3 regions of the Paenibacillus sp. p3-SID867 genome follow, and region 1 is predicted to be linked to each of the others. Evidence: riboswitches for the same ligand, from Rfam matches in the RefSeq annotation. Region 1 holds a riboswitch; each other region holds the start of a gene.
What was found. A riboswitch is a leader RNA that binds a small molecule or an ion and turns the genes downstream of it on or off. The one in region 1 is predicted to bind ZMP and ZTP.
Positions count from the first base shown of each region.

Region 2: it holds a riboswitch for ZMP and ZTP, as region 1 does, so the genes downstream of both, rpiB (ribose 5-phosphate isomerase B) here and M4D81_RS11270 (DJ-1/PfpI family protein) in region 1, are expected to answer to the same signal.
Region 3: it holds a riboswitch for ZMP and ZTP, as region 1 does, so the genes downstream of both, M4D81_RS07835 (bifunctional 5,10-methylenetetrahydrofolate dehydrogenase/5,10-methenyltetrahydrofolate cyclohydrolase) here and M4D81_RS11270 (DJ-1/PfpI family protein) in region 1, are expected to answer to the same signal.

Region 1 covers NZ_JAMBDM010000004.1:466,376-470,556, reverse strand. The annotation lists gene M4D81_RS11285 (carbohydrate ABC transporter permease) at 1-118, opposite strand, end outside; gene M4D81_RS11280 (carbohydrate ABC transporter permease) at 115-1,080, opposite strand; gene M4D81_RS11275 (hypothetical protein) at 1,313-2,080, shown strand; ZMP/ZTP riboswitch at 2,248-2,329, shown strand; gene M4D81_RS11270 (DJ-1/PfpI family protein) at 2,390-3,001, shown strand; gene M4D81_RS11265 (helix-turn-helix domain-containing protein) at 3,317-4,181, shown strand, end outside.
Region 2 covers NZ_JAMBDM010000016.1:13,519-17,699, forward strand. The annotation lists gene M4D81_RS26440 (serine hydroxymethyltransferase) at 1-1,022, opposite strand, end outside; gene M4D81_RS26445 (TIGR01440 family protein) at 1,114-1,698, opposite strand; gene rpiB (ribose 5-phosphate isomerase B) at 1,780-2,244, opposite strand; ZMP/ZTP riboswitch at 2,359-2,440, opposite strand; gene M4D81_RS26455 (low molecular weight protein arginine phosphatase) at 2,532-3,119, opposite strand; gene M4D81_RS26460 (manganese efflux pump MntP) at 3,173-3,736, opposite strand; gene M4D81_RS26465 (L-threonylcarbamoyladenylate synthase) at 3,819-4,181, opposite strand, start outside.
Region 3 covers NZ_JAMBDM010000003.1:357,424-361,604, reverse strand. The annotation lists gene M4D81_RS07840 (Cof-type HAD-IIB family hydrolase) at 70-870, opposite strand; gene M4D81_RS07835 (bifunctional 5,10-methylenetetrahydrofolate dehydrogenase/5,10-methenyltetrahydrofolate cyclohydrolase) at 1,187-2,035, opposite strand; ZMP/ZTP riboswitch at 2,100-2,179, opposite strand; gene M4D81_RS07830 (permease) at 2,337-3,347, shown strand; gene M4D81_RS07825 (TIGR03943 family putative permease subunit) at 3,446-4,181, shown strand, end outside.

The DNA.
Region 1 (4,181 bases):
CCGGTGTTGATTTGAAGGAGGCTCCGATCCACCAAAGCACGGGATAAAACATCACGAAACAGAATGCAATCATCACCATATGGACCAGCCAGTTTTGTTTATTATGTGAACCTGTCATTTGCGGCCCTCCGTTTCGGTTTCGTAGAAGACCCAGTATTTGGACGCGACAAAATTAAGCGCCGTGGCGATGCCGATAATAACGAGCAATATCCAGGCCAGGGCCGAGGCGTAGCCCATCTGCAGGGAACCAAAGGCTTTATTGTACAGGAACAGGGCAAACATCTCGGTTGAATTGACCGGTCCTCCATTCGTGACAACAAAAGCCGAAGTGAACATCTGGAATGCGTTGATGATGCCCATGATCAGATTAAACAGGATGACCGGGGACAACATGGGCAGGGTAATCCGGATGAACTTGCGGAGCGGCGAGGCCCCGTCCACGGAGGCGGCCTCATACAGCTCACTTGGGATTTGCTTGAGACCGGCAAGGAAAATAATCATCGATGAACCGAACTGCCAGGCCGTCAGCAGCACCAGGGTGCCGAGGGCGGTGGAGGGGGTGCCGATCCAGTTTTTGGGGGCGATCCCGACCCAAATCACGAGCTGATTAATGAAGCCGTTCAAACCGAAAATATTGCGCCATAGCACGGCCACCGCCAAGCTCCCGCCGATCAGAGAGGGCAGGTAAATGATGGTCCGGTAAAAGGATATGCCCCGGATGTTCCGGTTCAGCAGCAGGGCTACAGCCAGCGCCACCAGCAGTTTCAGCGGCACGGAAGCGATCACGTACAGAAATGTCACCTTCAGCGAATTGAAGAAGAGCCGGTCGTGAGCGATATCCTGGTAGTTCTCAAGTCCGATCCAGCGGGCCGGCTCCAGCAGCGAATACTCGGTGAAGGATAAATAGAAGGACTGGATAATGGGCCACAGCTGTAAAATAAGAAAGCCCAGCAGCCAGGGAGCGATGAACAGGTAGCCGGCTAACGGAGCATTCCAGCGCCCTTTGAGTGTTTTGGCAACCGCTTTCATATTCTTGTCCAGCTTGGCCTTGCCCACCGGCTGTGCCGTTTGTGCATTCATGATTAATCACCTCTCGCCTATTGATAGCTTCCATTGTATCCTGATGAAAATCAGGCCTGTAGGCGAAAGATGCACAAATTCTTTCATTATTGAATGATTAAGGAGTGAGTTCAGGAGAAAGTGAATACATGCCCGATAACAAGGTTGCCTAAGGTCAATCCATCTTGGCATCCCATTAAAGCAAACGGGCAGTTTAGTGGAATATATTATCCATTTATGGGTGATGAATTCCATGCTAAACTATTCTTTTGAATGTTTTACGCTACCAGGACAATTAAATGTTTCAGAAAGGAAGTCCCCTTTGCCCAAGCACATAAAGATCTACGTACTAATACTTATTATTTTCATATTAATAAACGCTGCGATGTACAAACATTTGGAAAACCAATCATCTGTAAAATACAATGATCTCTATTCACTGTATCAGCAGAAGAACGACTCGGCATTTGTCTATTTAGTAAAGCACGCTTCTGAAATGAATCCGTTTGCTGACACTTTAATGGCAATTAGTGAGTCGAAGGAAAATGAAGATCCTGCTAAGATTCGGCAATTGATCGATAAGGCGAAGATCCAAGCGGAAGAAATCGATGAGCAACTGTTAACAATCATTGAATTTAGCGATACCTTCAGAAACAATGCTGTTCCTCAGCTTTCAGTTAATAATACGGCAATGACAACGAATATGCAGCAGGATATGTTTTATCTTGCAACTCAGGCAAGGACATGGCCACCGTTATACCATATAAGCTATTTGTATTGGAAGTCTAATCCTAAAACAATAGACGCCAAGACTAGAGAAACCTTGCGCTCATTGGCGACTGAGCTCCGCGCGTTAAACGAAACGATTACGTCGATTAAGGATGACGCACATCACATGTTTTTCCAAGATCAAATAGAGTCACATAAAGCGGAGATACTACGGCAGTTGAAACCACACCTTGAAAGAATGAAAAAGATCCAAGAGGATTTTACAGGACATAATTCTCTCCAAGAGGACTAAGGATCGTCAACGGTTATGTTTTGATTACTGGCAGGCATGGTTTTCCCAACTAACGGGAGAAGTAGGTCAATTTACAAGGAGCAGTTTGCTGCGGCAGGTGCTCCTTCTTTACTTTAATCCATATATTTACAATGTGAACAAAGATCATGTATATTAAGTATTAAATATCTGGTATGTGTGACTGGCGTAAAAGTGGATTGAACCACGAGGAAGCACATATTTTATATGCCGTACGCCTGGGCAAAGTGTTTGATCTTTTGATCAAGCGCTTTATTTATTTTTCAAGGAATGAAAGGACTGGTAGCGGCGATGAAAATAGCGTTTGTGTTATTCGATGGAATGACAAGCATGGACTTAGCTGGATTTTATGAAGCAGTGACCTGGCTAGCGATCCTGAAAGCGAAGGAAAACGTATCATGGACGTTTTGTGCAGACAGGCCGGAGATCACGGATGACCGGGGGCTTAAAATGAAGTCCGATGCGGTGTTGCCTAATTTAGGTGAATTTGATTTAGTGTTTTTCCCTGGGGGCTTATCAACCAGAACGCTTCGATTTGATGAGGATTTCATGAGCTGGGTTCGGACAGCGGAGCTTGTACCGTATGCGATTTCTATTTGTACTGGGGCTTTGCTAATGGGCGCAGCTGGTTTCCTGAATGGGAAAAGGGCTACTACCAACTCATCAGCATATGATTTACTGGCTCCTTATTGTGCGGAAGTGATTTCTGCTCGTGTTGTGCGTGATGGTAATACGGTAACTGGTGCGGGGGTTACGGCTTCCATCGACTTGGGGCTATACTTGGTCGAAATGTTGACGACCAAGGAGACAGTTCTTCAAGTTCAGCAGAAGATGGAGTATCCATATTATAAAGCAGGTAACTTAAGAGACGTGTATATGCACTATTCTTCAAAAGGAGGATAAGATGATTGTTCGTGTTCTTCAAGCGCATGTCAGCCGGCTGTGCACTTGTTAAAAATCTATAAGAGGAGTACAAATAGTCTTTTCAAGATTATGTAACATAAAATCAAATAGTTTTTTGAATTTGTTAACTCCCTTCATTGCTTTCAAATCACATATGTTTAATGACCACGTCCATGCTATGGAAGTCGTGATGCTTTAGACTTGTTTTTCTTCCGCTCTTTAAAAAAGTGTTGGTAAACTCCGCTCATTCTTCTATGATGAAATTACTTCAAATCGACGATGAGATAAGGAATTATTCGCTTTAGGGGGATGCCTATGGGAAGAAAAGCGTGGTTTTACCGTCAGCTTTTATCGTATATGCCGGTCTTCTTTATCGTGATTTCATTTGTGTTTTTTGTCTTTTTCCAGATGCTCGGGGAACAGTCTCGGCAAGGTGCGATTCAGGCCAATGAGACGATGATTCATCAGGCGATGCGTTCGGTGGACAACTCGCTGAAGGCCATCGATCAGATGCTCGTGCAGGAATTGTTGTTCAACCCCGATATGTCGGGATTTTTCAATCATGAGGATCAGGACAACGTCTATTTGAACATGCAGGCGGTGAAGGCCATGAAGCAGTTCAAGGTGTCCAATCCGCTTGTGGATTCCATGGTGCTCGTGCGGACCCAGGATGAGTTCGTGTTGAGTACTTCGTCCTCGTTCAACTTGCAGGATTATGCGGATTATGACTTTCTCAAGCCTTATTTGGGCCAGGTCAATAGTGAAGCAAAGTGGAGTGCGATGCGGAATTTCCGGGAGTTCAGCTTCAACAGTATGCAGCATGTGGTGACCCTGGTGCGAGATGCACCCTTCGTTACCCATGGGAAAGGCGTTATTGCCGTTAATATCAAGGTGGACGCCATACAAAACATGATTCAGGGCATGGTAAATCCCGATGTTAGTTTCATTCATATGAAGGATACGCAGGGGCAGTCCATGCTCCCCGGTACCTCCATGGCAGAGAGTGGGGAGCTTGTCTCCAAGGCGATTTCGCCTTATACCGGGTGGGTATATGAGGGAGGTCTTACCCAAGGCAGAGTGGTCGGTATCGTCAGCCAGCTGTACAATATCTGGTTTATCGTTGGCTTGCTCATGTGCGTTGCCGGGGTCGTCTGGATCGTAGTGGTTACGCGCCGAAACT
Region 2 (4,181 bases), on a different contig from region 1:
TTGTTCACGGTAATCCCGATGGAGTCCAGAACTTTCTCCGCGTCTTTGCCGGTGATGTCCAGATTACGGGTATCCACCAGCATCAGGTGGTTATCGGTTCCGCCGGAAACAATGTTCAGGCCTTCCTCGATCAGGGTATCGGCCAGCACTTTCGCATTCTTCACGACATTCTCTGCATACGTCTTGAAAGACGGATCCAAGGCTTCGCCAAGCGCAACGGCTTTGGAAGCAATCACATGCATGAGCGGGCCGCCTTGGGAGCCGGGGAATACCGCTTTATCAATCGCTTGCGCCCAAGCTTTTTTGCACAGAATCATACCGCCGCGAGGCCCGCGAAGCGTCTTATGCGTCGTTGTCGTTACAAAATGGGCATGCGGAACCGGATTCGGATGAAGACCTGCTGCAACGAGTCCTGCAATATGAGCCATGTCGACCATGAACAACGCGCCTACGTCATTGGCGATGGCAGCAAGCTTTTCAAAATCAATAATGCGAGGATAGGCACTTGCACCCGCCACGATCAGACGAGGGCGATGCTTGAATGCCGCTTTGCGGACTTCGTCGTAATCGATAAGGAACGTGTCTTCTTGCACGCCGTAGGCAACGAAATTGTACAGAAGACCAGAAGCGTTAACCGGGCTTCCGTGAGTCAAATGGCCGCCATGGGCCAGGTTCATGCCGAGCACGGTATCTCCGGGCTTCAGGGCTGCCAAATATACCGCCATGTTCGCTTGGGCACCGGAGTGCGGCTGAACGTTGGCATGCTCGGCTCCGAACAATTCTTTGGCGCGGTCACGGGCGATATCTTCCACGATATCCACACGCTCACAGCCACCGTAATAGCGTTTGCCAGGGTAGCCTTCCGCATATTTATTCGTCAGCACCGTCCCCATTGCTTCCATAACCGCTTCGCTGACAATATTCTCAGAGGCAATCAGCTCAATGTTGCTACGTTGACGCTTCAGCTCCAAATCCATCGCTTCCAATACAGCCGGGTCACTCTTCCGCAAATGTTCCATCATGTTCATATCCTCCCATAATCCATCGTTATTTTTTCTTGCAAATTTAAAAACTACAAGTAGTCATCATTGAAAAAGCGAGTTCTCATTCGAATCAATCGCACAGCGTGGAATCATCACTCTGCTCGAGTCGGTACACCGCACGTTCTCCGCCGATCAGCTTGGGCCGGGTATAAGCCGCAGTTACGCGCGCCTCCCCGATATAACGCTCGGTTGGCCGGAACGGAACCGCCACTCTCCGCAAATGCATGCCGATCAGCGTCTCGCCGATATCGACACCCGCATGGGCTTCAATCGATTCCGCAAGGCAGGGCTCCTTCATGCTGCGGTAAGCTGCGGAAGCCATCGACCCGCCCGCACCCGGAATGGGAACTGCCGCCACTTCCGTCAAGCCCAGTCGCTCGAGCAGCTCGCGTTCCATGACAAGCGCACGGTTCAGATGCTCACAGCATTGATAGGCCACCGCAAAACCGAATTCCGTTTGAGCCTCGGCAATGCCCTGAAGGAGTTGCTGCGCCGTTTCAAGAGCGCCGCCCGTACCGATTCGGCGCCCAACTACTTCACTGGTGCTGGCTCCGATGACCAGCACTTTACCCGGGCCTAAAACGGCCACTTTGGCCAGTTCGCGGACAATACGCGCTGTCTGTTCGTTCAAGGAAACCTTGGAGATATCCGTCATGTCACAGTCCTCCCGATGATTTTTTCACAGAAGATGCTTCAATCCCATATCACGATAGCCGCAGCTGCATTACGCGTTCACTTATCGCGATTCATTCTTCAGGTAACGCTCCTCGATGGCCTTGATCTTGTTCACGCGGCCGACATGGCGCTCGCCATGACTGAAATCCGTCGTCAGCCATGCGCTGACGATTTCGGCAGCAAGTCCGGGACCGACGACACGCTCACCCAGCGCAATCACGTTGCTGTCGTTATGCTCGCGCGTCGCTTTAGCTGAGAACACATCATGTGTCAGCGCGCAGCGAATGCCAGGCACCTTGTTGGCCGCTATGCTCATGCCGATCCCCGTACCGCAGATCAGAATGCCGCGGTCCGCTTCACCCGAGACGACCTTCTCGCACACCGGAAGGGCATAATCGGGATAATCCACGGAATCGGAACAGCCGCAGCCCAGATCCTCCACCTCGTGGCCAAGACCCCGAATGACTTCCATGATCTCCTCTTTCAGACGAATGCCGGCATGATCCGTACCCAATGCAATTTTCATCTATGAAAAACCCCCTCGTATGTTCGCTTTTGCGTTTTAGCTTGTTTCATTATAACCCAAATCGGGCGCAAAAGACGAAAAAAGAGCAGTCGGCGCACGTATTGTGCTCCAAATGCTCTTTGCCCAGGCGACCGGCCGTATATTCCGATGCTCCATCGTGGTTTCATCCACTTCGTCGCCAGTTACACCGGATCATTTGTTTTTCAACTTCATCTTAAAGCAATACCATGCGAAAGGCAAGTGGCTTTTCAGCCCAATGCAAGGCTTCATATCTCTAAAAGCTAGGCTTAGTTATGCCGATCCGCTTCCAGCTTGTCCAAAAGACGGAACAACGCCGTCCGTATCTCTGCGGCCGTCGCTTCATATTCCTCCCGCGAGCCTCCGAAAGGGTCGGAGATATCGAAGCTCGGGATGCGCTGACGCAGCTCGATCAGACGCTCCCGGTCACGGTCGCTGACATCGTGGCCCAGAGATCTGGCCAGCTCAAGCGCTGCATACAGACTATCCTGCTCCCGCAGATCGTCCAGCACCCGGCGGTCATCCTCAACGAACTCTTTCAGCGTGTGCATCTTGTCTGCGGCGTGCGGAAACTGCCTTATAGCATACTGCTTATGCGACTGGGTCAGCGTCAGAATCAGGTCCGCCCATTCTACAAGGTTCGCGGTCAACGGCTTGGACACCAAGCGTTCCTGGATATCCTGGTCTCGCAGGATGGATTCCGCATGATGGGACACCGGCATTCCATCCACGGCCGAGACACCGGCGGACTTCGTTTCCAGCGGAATGCCCCGTTGTTTGGCAAGCTTGCGCAGCATGCCTTCCGCCATTGGACTGCGGCAGGTATTTCCCGTGCAGACAAACAATATATTTTTCACGGTCCGTTCCTCCCGTTCGTAGGTTCTTTGGGGTTATTGTAACAAATATTGCGTCAAAAAATAAACATGGTGCCAAAGATAACCAAAATCAGTCCGCCCAGCATTTCACCGTACTCCCCCAGCTTATTGCTTACCTGACGGCCAAGCAGCAAACCGAGAATGGACAGCAAACCGCCCACGACCCCGAAGGAAATTACGATTAACAGCACATCATCCACAAACATTCCGAGGGAAACGCCTACCGAGAAGGAGTCGATGCTGACGCTAAGCGAAAACAGCAGCATGCCTAAAAATGCGGTAGGATGTATTCGCTGTCCCTCTCCGCCCCGCAGGGCGTTATACATCATATGCCCGCCCAGTAAAAGCAGCAGCCCGCCGGCAGCAAGCCCTGTGACGTGGCCCAGTAACATGCCAACATAGCGGCCGGCAAATAAGCCCAGCAGCGGCATCAGCATGTGAAACAACGCGATCATGAAGCTGATGCCCAGCATATGGCCTAAGCGCATACCGCCTCTCATTCCAACTCCGATTCCAAGCGAAAATGCGTCTAGCCCGAGTGCAACCGCCATCAGCAGAATCGCCGCAAGCTGTCCCGATTGGACAGACGCCTCCAGCATGCCCATTCCCCCAAGTCCCATGGTCTTGTACACCATATGCGGACAAGGGGTAAATGATGCCAACAGCGTTCATGCGGCTGCTTTAATTCACGTCGATGATGTGGTGTCCCGCGGCCTTGAGCAGCCGGTTCATGACGGCTGCTCCGAGGCCCTGCTCCGGGCACGCTTCGGCCAGGATGAAGGTTGCGCCTTCATCATCGAACCGGCGCAGGCCGGCGTACAGCCGGCGGGCCGCTTCCTCCGGCGCGGCCAGGCTGCCGAGCGAGACGGCAACGTCCGCGCGGTAGTGACCGATGTGCTCGTCAAACGACAGCACGCCGGTCACCTCCCCGCGTCGGGCAGCCGCCTCAAGCTCGGCCGCGATGCGTGCCGACACCGCGTCGGCACGCGGGCCCTGCACCACGCACATCGCACCCTTCGGTGCGTAGTGCGTGTACTTCATGCC
Region 3 (4,181 bases), on a different contig from region 1:
ACATGTCAGTCCTTATCGTCCCTCAGGAACGAAGACTGACACGCTGCATGACTTTTTATCGTAAAATAACTACACGATTTCCTGCGGTTCCTTACCCAGTAGACCCAACAGACGGAGGCCGTACTGTATACCGTCTTGATCAACATCCCTGGTTATATGCCTGGCCGCCTTCTTGACGATTTCCGGCGCATTGCCCATCGCCACACCGTGGCCCACGTACGACAGCATCTCCAGATCATTCAGATAATCGCCAAAGGCAATCGTATCTTCCAGATCGATGTGCAGCAGCTGAATCAATTGTTTAATCCCTTCGGCTTTGGATCCCCCGGACGGCAGCACATCGATTCCATAAGGACCCCATCGAACGAAATCGAACCGACCTGCGAAATTGTTCACGTAAGCCGCTTCCTCATCCTCCGTGCAGAATACAATAGCCTGATAAATATCTCTGCCCAAGTAATATTCCGGATCATATTCAGGGATCGTGAGTTTCAGTTCCCCCCAGCTGGAATCGATATGAACATGCTCGGTTACGTTCATCTTCATGGCTTCACTGCCGGCATATATGATCGGATGATCAAACTCAACGGCCTGCTCCGTCAGCTTCTGCAAGGCATCTTGCGCCAATGGATTTCCATGGATCGGTTTGCCTTCATGAACCACATACTGACCGTTCATACAAACATAGGAATTGATACCGAGCTCCTCACGCAGCTCTTCAAAATGATAGGGAGCGCGCCCTGTCGCTATAGCGACGATGTGCCCGGCATCCTTTAACTCCTGAATGGACTCTTTCGTTGTAGCCGGAACTTTCTTTTCATGATCCAGCAGCGTCCCGTCGATATCAAAAAATATGATTTTCTTATTCAATGAAACTCGCCCCTCTTCCGTAGATTCTAGCCAGTAACCATATTGTAAATGATGAAAAGCATTTCAGAGCAAGCCATTATTTCAGCAAGGTCGTTCGAACACTTCCCGATAGTGCATAAAAAACCGCGCTGGAGCACGGTTTCTGTGGTATTTTACATAAGCGCAATTTGCCGTCATTTTCATATCTAACGACAACAAAAGAGTCCGCCTTGTGCAGGCGGACTTCTTCTATGGGCTTATTTCACTTCCGAGCGAACCTCATCGAGCATTTCATGGGCGCACCTTCATTCATATGCAAATAGTCTGTGGCTTTCCTTTAGGCTTGCACGGTTCGCTCGGCCGATTCGACGGTATGCTTCAGCAATGTAGCAATCGTAACGGGGCCGACACCTGCCGGTACCGGTGTAATCGCAGATGCCACCTTCGCGCAGGCTTCATAATCGCAGTCGCCGATATTCCCTTTATTGTAGCCGGCATCCAATACAACGGCACCCGGCTTAATCCAGCTCCCTTGAATGAAATTAGGTTTGCCTACGGCCGCAACCACGATATCCGCCTGGGACACAAGCTCCCCGAGGTTCTTCGTTCTCGAGTGGCAGATCGTAACGGTAGCATTGCGATTGAGCAGCATCATCGATACCGGCTTACCCAGAATCGGACTGCGTCCGACCACCACGGCATGCTTCCCTTCGATCGGCAGGTCATAATAATCCATAATCGCAATAATCGCGGCAGGCGTACAAGACGGATAATCGGCAAAACCAAACGCATTTTGCGAGAAACCGAGCGTGGTTACTCCATCCACGTCTTTTTCAATGGCAATGGCATCAAAAGCCGCCCGTTCATCGATATGATGCGGCACCGGATGCTGCAGCAGAATACCGTGGACATTCGGATCCTCGTTCAGCTCTTGTATCGCGGCGATCAGCTCCTCGGTCGAGGTCGATGTCTCCAGCACCACTTTCTTGGATATGATACCAAGCCGCTCGCAAGCATTTCCCTTCATCCGCACATAGGTCGCAGAAGCAGGATCATCGCCAACCAGAATCGTTGCCAGACAAGGCGTTATCCCGTGCTGCTTCAATTCCTGTACCTTCACCGCCAGCTTTGCCTTAATATCATCGGATACCTTTTTTCCATCCAAAATTACGGGTTCCTTACTCATGCTAATCCGCTCCTTCGCCATTGTATTAAAAACATAAAGAGGCAAGGCGACTGATCGTCTCCTTACCTCTTGCCCAGGCGTACGGCATATGATCCTATGTGCTCCCTCTTGGTACCCCAAGCTACGCCAGTAACACACAGATAACTTTTTTTAAATATACCACGACTTTGGACTTCGCGCTACCGGTCTTGAAGTTCACGTATTAAATCGTAATCTTTTTGATTAATTTGCAAGAATCTAGTATGTTGCCGATGGTACAAGCATAGAATGTCTTAAGAACAATTCGCTCCAGGAGGCCTGAATGAAATATCCGGTAATCTTCAAAATGCTGCCCTTCATGATTCCGCTTGTCTTCGTGATACCGGTCTTGACGATATGGCTGCAGAACGATACAAGTCTAATATCTAGCCGTGACATACAGCAGGTAAAAACGGTTTTTACGGGCATTTTCCTTGAGGCGCTTCCTTTTGTACTGCTTGGAGTGCTGCTGTCGTCCCTTCTTCAGCTGTTCGTTAAAGAACAGTGGGTGCGTCGGATCACGCCCAAAAATCCGGTCATCGGCGTCCTGTTCGCTTCCATGCTGGGGATCGTGTTTCCCATCTGTGAATGCGGGATGATCCCGGTCGTCCGAAGGCTGATGCTTAAGGGGATGCCTGCCTACATCGCTGTAACCTTTATTCTCAGCGGACCTATCCTGAACCCCATTGTGTTCGCTGCGACGATCATGGCCTTCCGTTCGCATCCCGAAGTGACGATCGGCCGGATGGGACTGGCTTTTGCAGTCGCGGTAACGGTAGGTTTGCTTGTCTATGTTTTTTCAAGGAACAACCCGCTCAAGCGTTCCTTACAAGAGTTTTCCGAACAAGATTCCGCCGTTGGTGAACGCAAGCTGCACGAGCATCCCAAAACTTGGAGAAGCCTGTTTGTCCACGCCGGAGACGAATTGATCGAAATGGGCAAATACCTGGTTCTTGGCGCATTCCTGACAGCCTGCATCCAATCCTTCATTCCTAGAGAAGAGCTGCTGGCATTGGGGAACGGTCCCACCGCTTCTTACCTGTTCATGATGGGGTTTGCTTTCATTCTGTCCCTCTGCTCGACCTCGGATGCATTTGTGGCATCGGCGTTCACGCACACCTTCACCGTAGGTCCGCTCGTATCCTTTCTCGTGCTCGGCCCGATGCTGGATTTCAAAAGCTTGCTCATGCTGTCGGCTACCTTCAAGACTAAATTCGTCATCGGTTTAAGCCTGCTGGTGATGACGCTTGTCTTCATCGGCTCTGTAGCCGTCAACGCTCTTCTGGGTGGATAGCTGCCTAAGGATGAAAGATTGATGAAAAAACCAAACGAGATTACCGGGACCGTTTAGGTTGATCAGGTATCCGCTTGAGATTGGAGGTGATTGGGAGGATGAAGTCCAGTTTGAGGATACGGATTCACTATACGCTCCGGTCGCTGCTTGTTGCGGCTCTCGCCGCTTATATCATGCATCTGAATGCTTCAGATTCGCTTGAATATTACCTAGCGCCTCATATGCAGACCCTGCTGCTTCTCTGCCCGGTTCCGTTGTTGTTCATTGCATTCGGGATGATGTGGCATTCCCTTGCGGGCGATTCCGGAGAGGTGTGTGATTGCGAGCATCCCCTGCCTGCCGGCCTTGTCAAAAACATAACGGTATACGGGTTATTCACGGTGCCGCTGCTGTTTGGCCTGTTCCTGCCGGACCAAGCCCTGGGCAGCGATATGGCAGCCAAAAAAGGAATGATCTACACCTATCCGAATCCCGATGTACGGCGTAAAACCGATGACCGCAACACGTCCGCCTTTTCAGCCACGGATAAGCGATTACCCGGCATGGATCAAGGAGCAGAAGAAAATATCGCTTTGAACGAACGATTCGTTGCCAAGGACATTTATAGTGTGGAGTTTGCAGAGCTTGCCAAGCGCTTATATACGCTGCCCGTCATTAAGGTGGAACCGGACATTTTCTCGGAAACCGTCGGGGCCATGGATATGTACAAAGAGCATTTTCAAGGAAAAACCATCTCGGTGCAAGGATTCGTCTTCCGCGACGGACATATGAATGAGGATACCTTTGCCGTCAGCCGATTCCTCGTGATGTGCTGCACGGCAGACGCCGTACCGT